DNA from 4 places in the Pseudomonas sp. B21-056 genome. Region 4 is predicted to be linked to each of the others. Evidence: predicted binding sites of a transcription regulator. Region 4 holds the regulator's gene; each other region holds the start of a gene.
The links. The regulator FliA, encoded in region 4, starts transcription of late flagellar genes. The targets are predictions, from matches to a motif close to CTAAAGTTTNNNNNNNNNNNGCCGNTAA.

Region 1: the regulator FliA is predicted to act here: its motif matches at 1,975-2,002, upstream of LOY67_RS21490 (flagellar protein MotY).
Region 2: the regulator FliA is predicted to act here: its motif matches at 2,140-2,167, upstream of flgM (flagellar biosynthesis anti-sigma factor FlgM).
Region 3: the regulator FliA is predicted to act here: its motif matches at 1,767-1,794, upstream of LOY67_RS02350 (methyl-accepting chemotaxis protein).

Annotation. Positions count from the first base shown of each region.
Region 1 covers NZ_CP087203.1:4,940,791-4,944,988, reverse strand. Annotated here, with positions in the region: gene rnt (ribonuclease T) at 187-864, opposite strand; gene pyrC (dihydroorotase) at 861-1,907, opposite strand; gene LOY67_RS21490 (flagellar protein MotY) at 2,099-3,127, shown strand; gene LOY67_RS21485 (argininosuccinate synthase) at 3,256-4,198, shown strand, end outside.
Region 2 covers NZ_CP087203.1:4,841,463-4,845,660, reverse strand. Annotated here, with positions in the region: gene LOY67_RS20995 (MFS transporter) at 1-327, shown strand, start outside; gene LOY67_RS20990 (flagellar brake protein) at 445-1,191, opposite strand; gene LOY67_RS20985 (flagella synthesis protein FlgN) at 1,284-1,751, opposite strand; gene flgM (flagellar biosynthesis anti-sigma factor FlgM) at 1,798-2,103, opposite strand; gene flgA (flagellar basal body P-ring formation chaperone FlgA) at 2,276-3,040, opposite strand; gene LOY67_RS20970 (chemotaxis protein CheV) at 3,119-4,045, shown strand; gene cheR (protein-glutamate O-methyltransferase CheR) at 4,100-4,198, shown strand, end outside.
Region 3 covers NZ_CP087203.1:533,056-537,253, reverse strand. Annotated here, with positions in the region: gene LOY67_RS02365 (DUF6124 family protein) at 601-948, shown strand; gene LOY67_RS02360 (cell division protein ZapA) at 1,061-1,363, opposite strand; gene LOY67_RS02355 (hypothetical protein) at 1,360-1,590, opposite strand; gene LOY67_RS02350 (methyl-accepting chemotaxis protein) at 1,849-3,474, shown strand; partial or broken gene LOY67_RS02345 (DUF3077 domain-containing protein) at 3,582-3,761, shown strand; gene LOY67_RS02340 (hypothetical protein) at 3,743-4,180, shown strand.
Region 4 covers NZ_CP087203.1:1,748,668-1,752,865, reverse strand. Annotated here, with positions in the region: gene LOY67_RS07835 (chemotaxis protein CheA) at 1-423, opposite strand, end outside; gene LOY67_RS07830 (protein phosphatase CheZ) at 454-1,242, opposite strand; gene LOY67_RS07825 (chemotaxis response regulator CheY) at 1,261-1,632, opposite strand; gene fliA (RNA polymerase sigma factor FliA) at 1,747-2,490, opposite strand; gene fleN (flagellar synthesis regulator FleN) at 2,487-3,317, opposite strand; gene flhF (flagellar biosynthesis protein FlhF) at 3,433-4,198, opposite strand, start outside.

The DNA of each region.
Region 1 (4,198 bases), 3.2 Mb from region 4:
TTTATACCTGATTCTCCAGGCGTACGCAGGACCTGTGGCGAGGGGATTTATCCCCGCTGGGCTGCGCAGCAGCCCCAATAACAACGACTCAACCGGACCTGATACACCGAGTGACTGGTTTTAGGGCTGCTGCGCAGCCCAACGGGGATAAATCCCCTCGCCACAAAAGCCAAGCCAGGATTTGCATCAGTCGTCGAAATCCTGCCAGCCACCCATCTCCTTCCAGCGATTGACGATGCCGCAAAACAGCTCGGCGGTCTTCTCGGTGTCGTAGCGGGCCGAGTGGGCTTCGCGGCCATCAAAATCGATGTCGGCCGCCTGGCAGGCCTTGGCCAGCACGGTCTGGCCGTACGCCAGACCGGCCAGGGTTGCGGTGTCGAAGCTGGAGAACGGGTGGAACGGGTTGCGCTTCATGTCCAGCCGCGCGACGGCCGCGTTGAGGAAACCGAGGTCGAAGCTGCTGTTATGCCCGACCAGGATCGCGCGTTTGCAACCGTTGGCCTTCAGCGCCTTGCGCACACCGCGGAAGATGTCGGTCAGGGCCGTTTCTTCACTGACGGCCATGCGTAATGGGTGGTCGAGCTTGATCCCGGTGAATTCCAGGGCCGCGGCTTCGATGTTGGCGCCTTCGAAGGGCTCGACGCGAAAGAAATAGGTGTGGTCGGGGAACACAAAGCCTTTTTCGTCCATGCCGATGGTGGTCGCGGCGATTTCCAGCAGCGCATCGGTGGCGGAGTTGAAACCGCCGGTTTCTACGTCGACCACGACCGGCAGGTAGCCCCGGAACCGGGCAGCCATAGGGTGGCGAGTGCCGCTTGAACCGCCGTTGCCGTCCAGTTCGTCATCGAAATGCTCTTCACTCACGCGCTTTCCTCCAGCAGGCGCCAGCGCAGTTTTTCACCGGCGCGCAGCGGGATGACAGTCTGCTCGCCGAAGGGCAGGCTGGCGGGGGCGGTCCACTCGTCGCGGACCAGGGTAATACGGTCGGTGTTCACCGGCAGGCCATAGAAACGTGGACCATGGAGGCTGGCGAAACCTTCGAGCTTGTCCAGCGCGTTGCGTTGTTCGAACGCCTCGGCGTACATCTCGATGGCGGCATAGGCGGTGTAGCAACCGGCGCAACCGCAGGCGGCTTCCTTGGCATGGCGAGCGTGGGGCGCCGAGTCCGTGCCGAGGAAAAACTTGGTGCTGCCACTGGTGGCGGCGTCGAGCAGGGCTTCCTGGTGGGTGTTGCGCTTGAGGATCGGCAGGCAATAGAAGTGCGGCCGGATCCCGCCCACCAGCATGTGGTTGCGGTTGTACAACAGGTGATGGGCGGTAATGGTTGCGCCGACGTTGGCCGCAGCCTCGTTGACGAACTGCACGGCATCGCCGGTGGTGATGTGCTCGAACACGACCTTGAGGGTCGGGAAGCGCTCCACGACGCGGCGCATGTGCTCGTCGATAAAGATCTTCTCGCGGTCGAACACGTCGACATCGCTGCGGGTGACTTCACCGTGGATCAGCAGGGGCATGCCGACTTCGGCCATGGCCTCCAGCGCCGGGAAGATCTTGTCGATGCTGGTGACGCCGGAATCCGAGTTCGTCGTGGCGCCGGCAGGGTACAGCTTGGCGGCGTGGACGAAGCCGCTGGCCTTGGCGTCGCGGATTTCTTCGGGCTGGGTACGGTCGGTGAGGTAAAGCACCATCAGCGGTTCGAAGCGGCTGCCGGCCGGGCGCGCGGCGAGGATACGCTGGCGATAGCCGTCGGCCTCGCTGGCATTGCGCACCGGCGGAACCAGGTTAGGCATAATGATTGCGCGCCCGAAGGTGCGCGCGACATCGGCGACGGTATGGGTCAACACAGCACCATCGCGAAGATGAATATGCCAGTCGTCGGGACGCAGCAGGGTCAGGCGGTCGGACATTGGGGGGCTTCCAGGCGGGTCAAACTCTGGGGAATGCTACCGGAAAAGACCGATGCAGGCACCCGCTATCAAGTTTTGCCGCAAGTTACCGATAGCCCCTTCAGGCATGAACCGAATCCGTGCGGTGTCCCGGACCGGCGTCATACTTTCAGCGTGTGTCGAATTTCGTACAAAAGCCAGTGGAGCCTCCCGTGCGCCAGCGTTATCTAGCCTTGCTCAGTGTGTTTGCCAGCCTTCCCGCGATGGCGCTCACTTTCCAGACCCGTCTGGAGAGCATCGAGTGGACGGTCGAAGGCGACAAGTTCGAGTGCCGGCTGAGCCAGCCGATCACCGATTTCGGCAGCGGCGAATTCGTCCGTCGGGCGGGCGAGCAGGCCACGTTCCGCCTCAAGACCTATAACCCGATGCAGGGCGGCGGGTCGGCCACCTTGCTGGCGGCGGCTGCGCCATGGCAACCGGGACGGGGCGACATCAACCTGGGCTCGGTCAGGATCGGCAGTGGCGATGTACTGTTCAATAGCTCCCAGATACAGGCGGGGCGTTTGATCAGCGGGTTGATGGAGGGACGTAGCCCGGTGGTGCGTCGCAACACCGAGGATGGGCGGGTGTCGGAAGTCCGGCTGCTGCCCGTGCGCTTCAACAAGGCCTTCAGCGACTATCAAGGTTGTGTGGCGAAACTGTTGCCAAAGAATTTCGAACAGATAAAGCAGACCCAGATCGGCTTTCCCGGCGAAGAGGTCGAACTCGACGCGCGCGCCAAGGCTCAATTGCAGGTGATGCTCGACTTCATCAAGGCCGACCCGAGCGTCAATCATGTCGAGCTTGACGGTCACTCCGACAACAGCGGTAACCGTTTGACCAATCGCGAGTTGTCCCGCCGCCGGGCCCTGGCGGTCCAGGATTTCTTCAAGGCCAATGGCTTCCAGGAGTCGCAGATCACCGTGCGCTTCCATGGCGAGCGCTATCCCCTGGTGCCCAACACCAACGCCGCCAACCGGGCCAAGAACCGTCGTGTGGTCGTCCAGCTGTCGCGTGTGTCTCCCACCGAGGCGCTGGCACCGCAGCCAACCCCTCAGCCAGTACCACCACCTGCGCCCGCCGCGGCTCCAGCCAAGGCTCCTGCACCGGCTGCTGCGCCAGCCAAGGCCCCGGCACCCGCGGCTGCGCCGGCCAAGACCTCGGCCCCGACGCCCATCCCGGCGACTGCGCGCACATCCTGAATCGATTCTGATCGTCGCGCGGTCGACATAATCTGTCGCTTCGTCGTCATAAGCTGTCGCGCCCCTGTAAATTATCTGCGCCGGACGTTAGACTTCACGGCTTTCCGTACAACCCGTGGAGTGATGGCATGGCGGACGTAAACAAGGTCGTTCTGGCGTATTCCGGCGGCCTGGACACTTCGGTGATCCTCAAGTGGCTGCAGGACACTTATAACTGCGAAGTGGTGACCTTCACCGCTGACCTGGGGCAGGGCGAAGAAGTCGAGCCTGCACGCGCCAAGGCTCAGGCCATGGGCGTCAAAGAGATCTACATCGATGACCTGCGCGAAGAGTTCGTCCGCGACTTCGTGTTCCCGATGTTCCGCGCCAACACCGTTTACGAAGGCGAGTACCTGCTCGGTACGTCCATCGCCCGTCCGCTGATCGCCAAGCGCCTGATCGAAATCGCCAACGAAACCGGCGCCGATGCCATTTCCCATGGCGCCACCGGCAAAGGCAACGACCAGGTGCGTTTCGAACTGGGCGCCTATGCTCTCAAGCCTGGCGTGAAAGTCATTGCCCCGTGGCGCGAATGGGACCTGCTGTCCCGTGAAAAACTGATGGATTACGCCGAGAAGCACGCGATCCCGATCGAGCGTCACGGCAAGAAGAAATCCCCGTACTCGATGGATGCCAACCTGCTGCACATCTCCTATGAGGGCGGCGTGCTGGAAGACACCTGGACCGAGCACGAAGAAGACATGTGGCGCTGGACCGTCTCCCCGGAGAAAGCGCCTGATGCCCCGCAGTACCTGGAACTGACCTATCGCAACGGCGATATCGTTGCGCTGGACGGCGTGGAAATGACCCCGGCCACGGTGCTGGCGACCCTGAACCGCATCGGTGGGGAACACGGCATCGGTCGTCTGGACATCGTCGAGAACCGTTATGTCGGCATGAAGTCCCGTGGTTGCTACGAAACCCCAGGCGGCACCATCATGCTGCGTGCGCACCGGGCAATCGAATCGATCACCCTGGACCGCGAAGTGGCGCACCTCAAGGACGAGCTGATGCCCAAGTACGCCAGCCTGA
Region 2 (4,198 bases), 3.1 Mb from region 4:
GGCGTGGGGGCGAGTATCGGCCCGTTGGTGGCCGGGGTGCTGATGAAGTCGTTCGGCAGCCACATGCTGTATGCCTTCTTCACCTTTTTTGCGCTGGTACTGGTGTGGCGCATCCGGCCGAAAGCGGTGACCAATCTGCATCAGGTCGATGACGCACCGCTGCATCACGTGGCGATGCCCGACAGCATGTCCAGCTCGCCGCTGGTGGCGTGCCTTGATCCGAGGGTCGATGAACAGGTGGTGCAGGAGCAGATGCAGGTGTCGCCGAACCCGGAGGTCGAGCCGGTTGCCGAGGCGGCTGATGCTGAGGAGTCTCAAGCAAGGTAAGTAGACAGTGGTGCGCCCAATCGCGAGCAGGCTCGCTCCCACATTGGATTTGCAGTGTTTCCATGTGGGAGCGAGCCTGCTCGCGATGAGGTCAGCCCAGGCGCAGCGATACTTGGATCAGAGATCGTCTTTATCGAAGCGCCGCGCTTCACGCTGCAACTGATAAACGAAACGCTCGACCTGCCGCTGCACCAGGCCACTGATATTGTGGAAACGCACGCCGGCGAAAGTGGTATTGAAGCGCTCTTCGAAATGCAGGTAGCGCAGTTCGACCGGCGCCGTCATGTTGCCGAAGGGCAGGGCGGCGATGAAGCGCTCGTAGACCTGGCCCAGTTGCAGGCGCTCGGTGATGTCGCCATCGAAGCGCAGCTTGCAACCAGTGGCGGAGATATCCAGCAGTTTGCCATTCACCGGTGACTTGAGCTTGTCGCCACCCAGTTCGATATTCACCAGTTGCGCCAGCTTCAGGGCGGCACGGAAGGCGTTGCGGCGCTGGTGGTAAACCACTTCGTCGGGCAAGGCACCGCGATAGCAACGGCCGTCGCTGGACTCATTGATCGTCAGCGGACCATTGCCTTCCCACGCAATGCGTACACCATCATGGAAACCTTCGACCCGAAACGGCTCGCCCGCGAGCAGAAAGCGTTCCCCGTCGCGAGGAATCATTTCATCCAGGGCGATGGTGTTCTTCTCGCGATCGACGTCGACCAGGTAACTCTGGAAGCGCTGGGTGCGTTCGTGGAAGGTAATGATCAATGGATCGTGGCTATCTTGCAGCATCCGCAAGTTGCCGGAGATTTCCAGGGGCGTGGTAAGGACCTTGGGCGGTTGCGGAGCATCATCCGCGTTTGAGGCATTGAACACGGTGGGTCAATCTCCAGGCAAAATACGACTACGAATAGCCAGCATTTTGCCAGCATCTATCGCGCGTTGATAGAGCGCAGGCATGGTTCGTTTCATGCCTGGCTGAGCGGGCGGTGCTTGACCATTTTGGCGGTCGAGCCGCGAGCATCGTAAAGCGTCGGGATTTCGCCGCCATTGAGGATGCGCAACTGGTTGGCGGTAGCGGCCTGCTGGAGCTGGATCGACTGGCCATTGCGGGCGTTCGCGGCCTGGCACTGGGCGAGCAGGTCATTGAGCACTGCGCTTTGGGCCAACAACTGATCGCCGATCGTCGACTGGCTCGCCAGTTGTTCGAGGCCGTCGGGGTTGGCGGGCAGGTTGAGGCTGGCGAGAATCTCGCTACGCTTGCGGCCATGCTGATCGAGCAGAATGATCAATGCCTGTTTCTGTGCCAGGATATTTTCCAGCAAGGGCATGTCGCGACCGTGCAGCGCCAGGGATTCGGTCTGCAAAAGCTCCAGCAATTGTTGCGCTGGAACAAAGTCGTCGATGATCAGTTGCAATAAATGAGTGTCGTGCATGGCTGGCCTTGGGTCTTAGCGTCCAAAAGCCTGCGCAGGCGGCGGCCTAGCGCTGGGCTTCGAAGTTGAGCAGTTTGCTGGCTACACGGTTGCTGTCGACTTTATAGCTGCCATCGGCGATGGCTGCTTTCAACTCGGCCACGCGGGCGTTGTCGACGACAGGTTGATCGCGCAGCTTGTCAGTGACCTTCTGCAACTGCTGAGCCTCATCACTGAGGTGTACCGACTCCCCGTTCTTGACAGCGGTAGCCTGCTCGGCCGGCGAGGATTTTTCGGTTTCCTTGCTGGCGCTGGTACGCGTAGTGCCTGTCAATGGTGAAGAGCTGTTTAAACGGTTGAAATCGATGACCATGGTAAAAAACCTCTGGGTATTTGGACGCTTGCCATGTTTTCGGCCATCCCCAAAAAAACTTTAGGCTCATTTGTTCAATGAGCATGCGCACGTCTGCGCTTGCCTTGCGTAAGGCACAGTCTAGGGAACAGCAGGGTCAAGCGCCAGCTTTCTACCCATTTCTACCGGATCGCTACATGGCCACCTCCACCTGGCCTGGAGCGATCACCTGCGCCTTGATGACGCGTTGGGAATTGAGGTTTTTCACCCGGATCTGTTCATTCATGCCGCCGTTGGACAGGGCTTCGCCGGGCATTCGCACGGCCAGGGTGCCGCTGCGGGCGGTAATCACCACCTGATCACCCTTGCGCACGACTTCGGCTTGTTCCAGGTGCACGAGGGTCACGATCTGATCGGCTACCATTGGTCGGACAAGTTTCTGTCCGATGGCTTGATCGACGGAGGTCAGGAACCCCTGGGTGATCTGGCTGATATCCCGTTCACGCAGCGTCACGTCCTGAGGTTCAACGATTCCAGCCCGTTTCAGTGGTCGGGTGGTGGTAACGATGTCGCGAAACAGACGCACCTGGGCGGGCACGAACACTGTCCAGGGCGCCGCGCTGTCGCAACGAACCTTCACCGTGACCCGGCCCAGGGGCCTGGCGGGGCTCTCCAGGGAGGCAGTCAATTCCTTGTCGCACATTGGCATGCGCAAGCGCGGATCGATCTGGTTGACTTCGATTTCGTAGCGACCTTCGGTTTGACTGGAAGCCAGATAGTCTTCTACGGTGAATTCAAGAAAGCCCTGAGTGACGCCGATAAGGAGATCAGGCAAGGTAACCGGAGCATCGGCGAGGGCACGTCCCCCCGAGGCGAACAGGCAGGCAGCCAGCAGCACACCGAGCCAGTGGCGGCAATGAGTGGTCAGGCGTCGAGAAAATGTCGTTTGTGCTTTCATGCCGGTTGAATAGCAAGCCCCGTGCCGTTTAGTGATGAATGCGCGTCGGACACATTAGCGTTAGGTAGGAGTCAGGGCATGGCGGGAGTGATGGATTCGGTAAACCAGCGCACGCAGCTGGTCGGTCAGAATCGCCTGGAGCTGTTGTTGTTCCGTCTCGATGGCCAGCAGTTGTATGGGATCAACGTGTTCAAGGTCCGCGAGGTGCTGCAATGCCCCAAGCTGACCTTGATGCCCAAGTCCAGTCCCGTCGTGTGCGGTGTGGCAAATATCCGGGGAGCGACCATCCCGATTCTCGATCTGGCGATGGCCACCGGTTCCGGTCGGCTGCTGGATCAGAGCAATCCGTTTGTGATCATCACCGAGTACAACACCAAGACCCAGGGATTCCTGGTGCGATCGGTGGAGCGCATCGTCAACATGAACTGGGAAGAGATCCATCCGCCGCCCAAGGGTACCGGCCGCGATCACTACCTGACGGCAGTGACCCGGGTCGACGGCCAGTTGGTGGAAATCATCGACGTGGAGAAAATCCTTGCCGAAGTGGCGCCGACCACGGAAACCATCTCCCACGGTGTGGTGGATGCCGAAACCCAGCACAAGGCGGTTTCGCTGCGGGTGCTGACGGTGGATGATTCGTCGGTGGCACGTAAGCAGGTGAGCCGTTGCCTGCAGACGATCGGCGTCGAAGTGATTGCGTTGAACGATGGACGGCAGGCGCTGGATTACCTGCGCAACCTGGTCGACGAAGGCAAGAAGCCGGAAGAGGAGTTCCTGATGATGATCTCCGACATCGAGATGCCGGAGATGGACGGGTACACCCTGACGTCGGAAGTCCGCAGCGATCCGCGTATGCAAAAGCTGCACATCATCCTGCACACGTCCCTGTCGGGCGTCTTCAACCAGGCGATGGTCAAGAAGGTCGGTGCCGATGATTTTCTCGCCAAGTTCCGCCCCGATGACCTGGCTTCCCGGGTAGTCGAGCGGATCAAGGCAGCGGGATAAAGGTCGGGCGCGTTGTGCGCCCGGCAAATCAATACAATGGAAAGAGGCGGTAACTTGTCTACGGGTAATTTGGATTTCGAACAGTTCCGGGTCTTCCTGGAAAAAGCCTGTGGCATATTGCTTGGTGAAAACAAGCAATACCTGGTGTCGAGC
Region 3 (4,198 bases), 1.2 Mb from region 4:
AAAACGCTTTAGCCCCACCACTCGGTGCCTCGCCTAGGCTCGGCATGCCCTCACTCCGGCATTGCTCCGTGGGCCCGCCGCGAAGGGCCATCCATGGCCCAGCGCGGCTATCCCGGCATCCATGCCGGGATGCCCACTACGCAATACCTGCGTTCGGCCAGCGTGGTTAACGGGGCGCCGAGATCAACGTCCACCGCGAGGCGGCCTTACAGCCGGCCTGACTCTTTCGGGTATACGCCACTCCCATTGTGGGAGCGAGCTTGCTCGCGAAGGCGGCCTGACAGCCGCCCTATCTCCCCCGGTTGTACTTCATCCCCCTGTGGGAGCGAGCCTGCTCGCGATGGCGGCCTGACAGCCGCCCTATCTCCCCGGTTGTACTTCATCCCCCTGTGGGAGCGAGCCTGCTCGCGATGGCGGCCTGACAGCCGACCTACATCTGTGGGAATGGTCGGACAACCCGGCCGATTTTTCCGACGATCCCTGGCGGTTGCCGGGTGGGAAAGGTTCTCGCTAACCTTTTCCGGTCGCTGCAATTCAGCGACCGGGCCTGGAAAACCCGAAGAGTAAAAGGCGCAACCGAAACCGATATGGAGCGCCAACATGTCTGAACAAACCTCTCGATCAAAAAAAGCCAATCCCGTTTCTAACCTTAAGCCCAAAAAACTAGATGAAACAGCCGAGCGTGCCCTGGACTTTTATCTAAAGCCCAAACCGGATTTTTCCCGATCGCCTGACTCATGCTCAATTTTCACAGTCAACGAGACTCTCGACAGCGAAACCCTCCTGGCCAACCTCAGCGAAACCCTGGCCTCGGCCAATGCCATGCTCAGCGACCTGGCCTTCAACCTGGAAGGCTCCAACCGGCATGTAGCCTTCGGTGTCCAGCAGATGGTCGAACTCAGCGAGTTGCTGGCAAACCGAGCGCTGGATGTCGTCGACCCCCGATAGGTCAGGCAACCTTTTGTGGCGAGAGGATTTACTCCCTCGCCACAATGAACCGGGCAAGTCTTAAGTGAACAGCATTACCACAGTGAGTTCGCAGGACCGGCAGACATCACAATCAAGCCTGCTGAATCGTCTTGGCAATCACATCGACCGTGGCACTGACCTGCTCCTGATACCGGTCAAGTTCTGCCTGGTGCCGCTTCTGCATTTCCATCTGCTGCGAGCACAGGTTCATGGCCGCCAGGACCAACAGACGGTCACCGATCAGGGTCGGGTATTTTCTCTTGGTTTCGGCCAGGGCGGCCTTGAGCATCGCGGCAGCGTCCAGCAGGGCCTGTTCCTGCCCGGCCGGCGCCTTGATCGAATAGTCTTCTCCCAGGATCGAGACGACCGTTACCCCATCGGCGCCGGGCTTCATGCGCTGACAGGACCGGTGCTGGCCCGCTCGATCAACGCCTGGATGCGGGCGGCGGTGGTGCCGTGGAGTTCTTCCTGTTCCATCAGGCTCAGTTGCAGGCTTTCATTTTCATCCTTGGCCCTGGCAAGTTCCGTGCTCAGGGTTTCGTTCAGGCCGGTGAGGTGACGATTCTGTTGCACCAGGTCATTGACCAGTTGCTCCAGCTGGCTGAGGGATGTTTCCAACATATTGATTTCCAGGCTTTTTCAGGGGGCGCGTACGATAAAGAAAAGTCACCGTCGATGCCATGGCTTGCAAGGCGACGGTGCTTCGCTGGCGAGCTGTAGAGACTGCGAATGGGGGATCTGGTTCCTGCCCTTCGTCGCGCCGGCGATGTTGCTCTGCGACAAAAGCACGCAGCCGCCTCAAGACTTCAGGCCCACGACCGATAAGTCAGTGATCATCAGTCACAGCCCGCACGGACGCGCCTCTTCCCGGTACCCTCCATGTCCTTACGTAATATGAATATCGCGCCGCGGGCGTTCCTGGGCTTTGCCCTGATCGGCGCCCTGATGCTGGCTCTTGGGGTGTTCGCCCTGACCCAGATGAGCAAAATCCGCAGTTCCGGCGAAGATATCGTCGAAAACACCGTTCCCAGCATCAAGGCCCTGGGAGACTTCACTCAGCTCAGCCTGCGTTTGCGCGTGCTGTCCTATCGTCTGCTGGTGAATCGCGAGCCGGACATCCAACAGAAAACCTACGAGCTGTTCGATCAACGCAACCAGCAGATTCGCACCGCCCAGGCCACCTATGAAAAACTCATCAGCGCTCCGGAGGAACGGGCCGCCTACGATCAGTTCGTACAACTGCTCGGCCAATACCGCCAACTTGAAGAGCGGATGAAAACCCTGTCGCGCAACAATCAGCTCGATGAGCTGCGTGCGTTGCTCAACACTGAACTGCTGAGCAATTCAGACGCCGTTAATGCGGTCATCAGTCGCCTGGTAGACATCAACAACCAGCAAGCGGAGAGCCTCAACCAAGGCGCAACGCAACAATATTCAACGGCATTCAACTGGGTCGTCACCCTGCTGGTCATCGCCACCGGCCTGACGCTACTGTTCGCCTGGCTGCTGACCCACAGCATCACCCAACCAATCGGCAGTGCCCTGAACGCCGCCGAGGAAATTGCCAAGGGCAACCTGACCCGACCGATCACCGTGGATGGCAGTGACGAAGCCGGTCGCCTGCTGCGAGCGATGTCGACCATGCAGGAAAAGCTGCGCGATACCCTGCAGCGGATCTCCGGTTCGGCCACGCAACTGGCTTCCGCCGCCGAAGAGCTCAACAGCGTCACCGACGAAAGCGCCCGTGGCCTGACCCAACAGAACAACGAGATCGAACAGGCCGCCACCGCGGTCAACGAAATGACCAGCGCCGTGGAAGAAGTGGCGCGCAATGCGGTGAGCACGTCCGAAGCGTCGAAACACGCCACCACCTCCGTGGGCGATGGTCGGGACCTGGTACAGGAAACCGTCAGTGCCATCGAGCGCATGAGCGCCGACGTGCAGGGCACCGCCACGCTGATCGGCAACCTGGCCGATGAATCCCGCGACATCGGCAAGGTGCTGGATGTGATCCGTGGCCTTGCGGATCAGACCAACCTGCTGGCCCTGAACGCCGCCATTGAAGCCGCTCGTGCCGGTGAAGCCGGTCGCGGCTTTGCCGTGGTGGCGGATGAAGTGCGCGCCCTGGCCCATCGCACCCAACAGTCGACCAGCGAAATCGAACGCATGATCGGCAGCATCCAGAGCGGCACCGAACAGGCCGTGGACTCGATGCGCAACAGCACCGAACGCGCCGAGTCGACGCTGAACATCGCCCGCGGCGCCGGCATGTCCCTGGACACCATCAACACCGCCGTCGTCGAAATCAACGAACGCAACCTGGTGATCGCCAGCGCCGCCGAAGAACAGGCCCAGGTGGCCCGTGAAGTGGACCGCAACCTGGTGAACATCCGCGACCTGTCGGTGCAATCGGCCACCGGCGCCAACCAGACCAGCGCCGCCAGTGCCGAACTGTCGCGCCTGGCGGTGGACTTGAACAGCATGGTTGGGCGGTTCAGCCTCTGAACCTTGGGCATTGAAATACCTCGCTCCGTGCCCCCCTCTCGGGTCACGGAGCGCTCCCTCATCGGCCTAAATCAGTGGCTGTGCAACGGCTTCAGCAGGTTTAGGGATCGTGTTATTTACAGGATATGAGCAAAGCCGTCATCGATGATGTGGTGAAAGTGCAGGAATTGCCGGGAAGCCCTTTAGATTCAAAAAGTACTGTCTCGCCTGTAGGAAAAACGTATTCTGTCATCGCAACACCTCCACCGAACAACCAGGACGTTCATCAATGTATAAAAAACACGTAGGGGTCATTTTTCTGCTGCTGAGCGGCTGCTCGCTGCATCCGTATACGAAAGATGACCTGATGAGCACTGGCGTAGCCAGCCCCGAGTATTGCTTAACGCAGGAGCGGAAAGTGGTCGAAGAAAGGGTGCAAGGTTATTTGAATCACTGCTACCACCCTCAAGTGACCGATCTCACAACCGGCGGAACACTCGTCAACACCATTCAATTGAAAATCGACAACAACGCAGAAAGAAGCGACATGGTGCTCTGGGCGCCGACGATCTACGGTAGCCAGTTCTATATGAACGTGATCGTCTCGGAAAAAAATCCCGCCTGCAAAACCACTCTAACCGCCGTTGCGTCCGGCTGGAGCTTTGGACGTAATTTTCCGAAAGTATTGGAGAGCGCTAACGGTGGGAATCCGTGGTGTCCGTTTTAAAAGTAAAAACAAGTAAAA
Region 4 (4,198 bases):
CATGGCTTCGACCGGAGCAGCTTCGTCAGCCGATTGCGGCTCGGCCAGGCGCGACAGCGCGGCGAGCAACTCAGGCGTGGCGGCGGTGATCGGCGAACGGTCACGCACCTCACTGAACATGCTGTTGACCGCATCCAGCGCTTCAAGCACGACGTCCATCAGTTCCGAATCGACGCGACGCTCACCCTTGCGCAGGATGTCGAACACGTTCTCGGCAATGTGGCAGCACTCCACCAGCTCGTTGAGCTGGAGGAAGCCGGCGCCTCCTTTTACAGTGTGGAAACCGCGAAAAATTGCATTGAGCAGATCCGCATCATCCGGTCGGCTTTCCAGCTCGACCAGTTGCTCGGACAGTTGCTCTAGAATCTCGCCGGCCTCAACCAGGAAATCCTGAAGGATCTCTTCATCGGCGCCGAAGCTCATTAATGGCTGCTCCTAAAACAGGGCTAAAACTCAGAATCCAAGGCTGGACAGCAAATCGTCCACATCGTCCTGGCCGGACATAACGTCTTCTCTTTTATCGGCATGAATCTGCGGACCTTCACCCTGAGAGAGATGTTTTTGTGGATCTTTTTCAGCAAGCATCGCCTCACGGTCGTGTTCGATGCCTGCAAAGCGGTCGACCTGGCTGGCCATCAACACCAGTTTGAGCAGATTGCTTTCGACTTCGGTGACCAATTGGGTGACGCGCTTGATCACCTGGCCGGTCAGGTCCTGATAGTCCTGAGCCAGCAGAATATCGTTGAGGTTGCTCGCTACCGCGCGGTTATCGGTGCTGCTGCGTGTCAGAAAACCGTCGACCCGACGCGCCAGGTCGCGGAATTCTTCCGCCCCGACTTCACGACGCATGAAACGCCCCCAGTCGGCGCTCAAGGCCTGGGCTTCATCACCGAGGCCATTGACCAGCGGCGTGGCGCTTTCCACCAGGTCCATGGTGCGGTTGGCGGCGGCCTCGGTCAGCTTGACCACATAGGACAGGCGCTCGGTCGCGTCAGTGATCTGCGAGACCTCTTCGGCCTGGGGCGTGTTCGGATCGATCTGGAAATTGACGATGGCGCTGTGCAGTTCACGGGTGAGCTTGCCGACTTCCTGGTACAGACCACGATCCCGGGTCTGATTGAGCTCGTGGATCATCTGGACTGCATCGCCGAAACGACCTTTTTCGAGGCTGTCGACCAGTTCGCGGGCATGTTTTTTCAGGGTCGATTCGAAATCGCCCATTGAAGCTTCATTATTCTCCATAGCTCCCCCGTGGCGCCGTTAACCGATGCGTTCGAAGATCTTTTCGATCTTTTCTTTCAACGCCTGGGCCGTGAAGGGTTTGACCACATAGCCGTTCACACCGGCTTGGGCCGCTTCGATGATCTGCTCGCGCTTGGCTTCGGCGGTGACCATCAGCACCGGAAGATGCTTGAGTTTTTCGTCGGCGCGCACATGGCGCAGCAAGTCGATACCGGTCATGCCGGGCATGTTCCAGTCAGTCACCAGAAAGTCGATGCTCCCGCTGTTGAGAACCGGGATGGCAGTGGTGCCATCGTCGGCCTCGACCGTGTTGGTGAACCCAAGGTCACGCAACAGGTTTTTTATGATCCGCCGCATCGTTGAAAAGTCATCAACGATGAGGATTTTCATGTTCTTGTCCAATTCGACCTCCAAGCAGTCTTAAACGCGTGCAGCACCTGAACGCGCCATTTCAATCAATCCGGTACAGCATTCGACAACGGCCCGGGACACCGGTACCGACTGTCAGCGCGCTCGCCACTCCCCCAAACGCCCCCGCAAACGGGCGGCGCACTGGCTGTGTAACTGGCTGACCCGCGATTCGCTGACCCCCAGGACCTCACCGATTTCCTTGAGGTTCAGCTCTTCGTCGTAGTACAGCGCCAAGACCAGTCGCTCACGCTCCGGCAAATTGGCAATCGCATCGGCCAGCGCGCTCTGGAAACGTTCGTCTTCCAGGTCACGCGCAGGCTCCATGTGAGTACTCGCGCCATCCTCGTGCAGCCCTTCATGATCGCCGTCCTGCAACAGGTCGTCGAAACTGAACAGGCGGCTGCCCAAGGTATCGTTCAAAATCCCGTAATAATCATCGAGACTCAACTGGAGTTCGGCCGCAACCTCGTGATCTTTAGCGTCTCGCCCGGTTTTCGCTTCAATTGCGCGAATGGCGTCACTGACCATGCGGGTATTGCGGTGCACCGAACGGGGTGCCCAGTCGCCCTTGCGGACCTCGTCGAGCATCGCGCCGCGAATGCGGATACCGGCGTATGTCTCGAAACTGGCGCCCTTGCTCGCGTCGTATTTGTTCGCCACTTCGAGCAGGCCGATCATGCCCGCCTGGATCAGGTCTTCGACCTGGACACTGGCCGGCAAGCGTGCCAGCAAGTGATAGGCGATGCGCTTGACCAACGGCGCGTAACGCTCGATCAGTTCGTATTGGGCGTCCCGTGCCGATTTTTTATAGAGGTGGTTGTATCCGCTGGCTGTCATAACACGGGCCCTGCTGTTTGTTGCACGAGACGCTCGACGAAAAACTCCAGATGCCCGCGCGGGTTGGCCGGCAGTGGCCAGGTATCGACCTTCTGGGCGATCGCCTTGAACGCCAGCGCGCATTTGGAACGGGGAAAGGCTTCATAGACGGCACGTTGTTTCTGGACCGCCTTACGTACGCTCTCGTCGTACGGCACGGCGCCGACGTACTGCAGGGCAACGTCGAGGAAGCGATCGGTGACCTTGGTCAACTTGGCGAACAGGTTGCGCCCTTCCTGCGGGCTCTGGGCCATGTTGGCCAGGACGCGGAAGCGGTTCATGCCGTAGTCGCGGTTCAATAGTTTGATCAGGGCGTAGGCATCGGTGATGGACGTGGGCTCGTCGCAGACCACCAGCAGCACTTCCTGGGCGGCGCGCACGAAGCTGACGACCGAATCACCGATGCCGGCCGCCGTGTCGATCACCAGCACATCGAGGTTGTCGCCGATGTCGCTGAAGGCCTGGATCAGGCCGGCGTGCTGGGCCGGGGTCAGATGAACCATGCTCTGGGTGCCGGAAGCGGCCGGCACGATGCGAATCCCGCCCGGCCCCTGCAACAGCACGTCGCGCAGTTCGCAGCGGCCTTCGATCACGTCCGCCAGCGTGCGTTTGGGGGTGAGCCCCAGCAACACGTCGACGTTCGCCAGGCCCAGGTCGGCGTCCAGCAGCATGACCCGCCGGCCAAGCTCTGCCAGAGCCAGGGACAAGTTCACTGACACGTTAGTCTTGCCGACGCCACCTTTGCCGCCGGTCACCGCGATCACCTGTACGGGATGCATGCTGCCCATGTTCGTTCTTTACCTGTCTTACTTAGACGAAGGCCACATTACTGGCTGCGCGTTCACATACGGAACATTGCCTGGCAGACCATCGATGTAGGTACAAAAAATATTCATGATTACCTCAGCCAACCTGCTTGGTCGGGCTGTGGTAGATATCAGCGAACATGTCAGCCATGGCTTCTTCGCTGGGTTCGTCCTGCATTTGCACACTCACGGCGCGGCTGACCAGTTGGTGGCGACGCGGCAGATGCAAATCATCCGGAATCCGCGGCCCATCGGTCAGGTACGCCACCGGCAGATCGTGACCGATCGCCAGGCTCAATACCTCGCCCAGACTTGCCGTTTCGTCCAGCTTGGTCAGGATGCAACCGGCCAGTCCGCAGCGTTTGTAGCTGTGGTAGGCGGCGGTTAGAACCTGTTTCTGGCTGGTGGTTGCCAACACGAGATAATTTTTTGACCTGATGCCGCGCCCGGCCAGGCTTTCAAGCTGCATGCGCAGGGCCGGATCGCTGGCTTGCAGGCCGGCGGTATCGATCAACACGACGCGCTTGCGCAACAGCGGTTCCAGCGCCTGGGCCAGGGATTGACCCGGATCCACATGGGTCACCGACACGTTGAGGATCCGGCCCAGGGTCTTGAGTTGCTCCTGGGCGCCGATGCGGAAACTGTCCATGCTGACCAGGGCAATGCTCTGGGCGCCGTATTTGAGCACATAACGGGCGGCGAGCTTGGCCAGGGTGGTGGTCTTGCCCATGCCGGCCGGGCCGACCATGGCAATCACCCCGCCCTCTTCCAGCGGCTCGACTTCCGGCGTGGCAATCATCCGCGCCAGATGCGCCAGCAACATGCGCCAGGCCTGGCGAGGCTCGTGGATATCGTTGATCAGC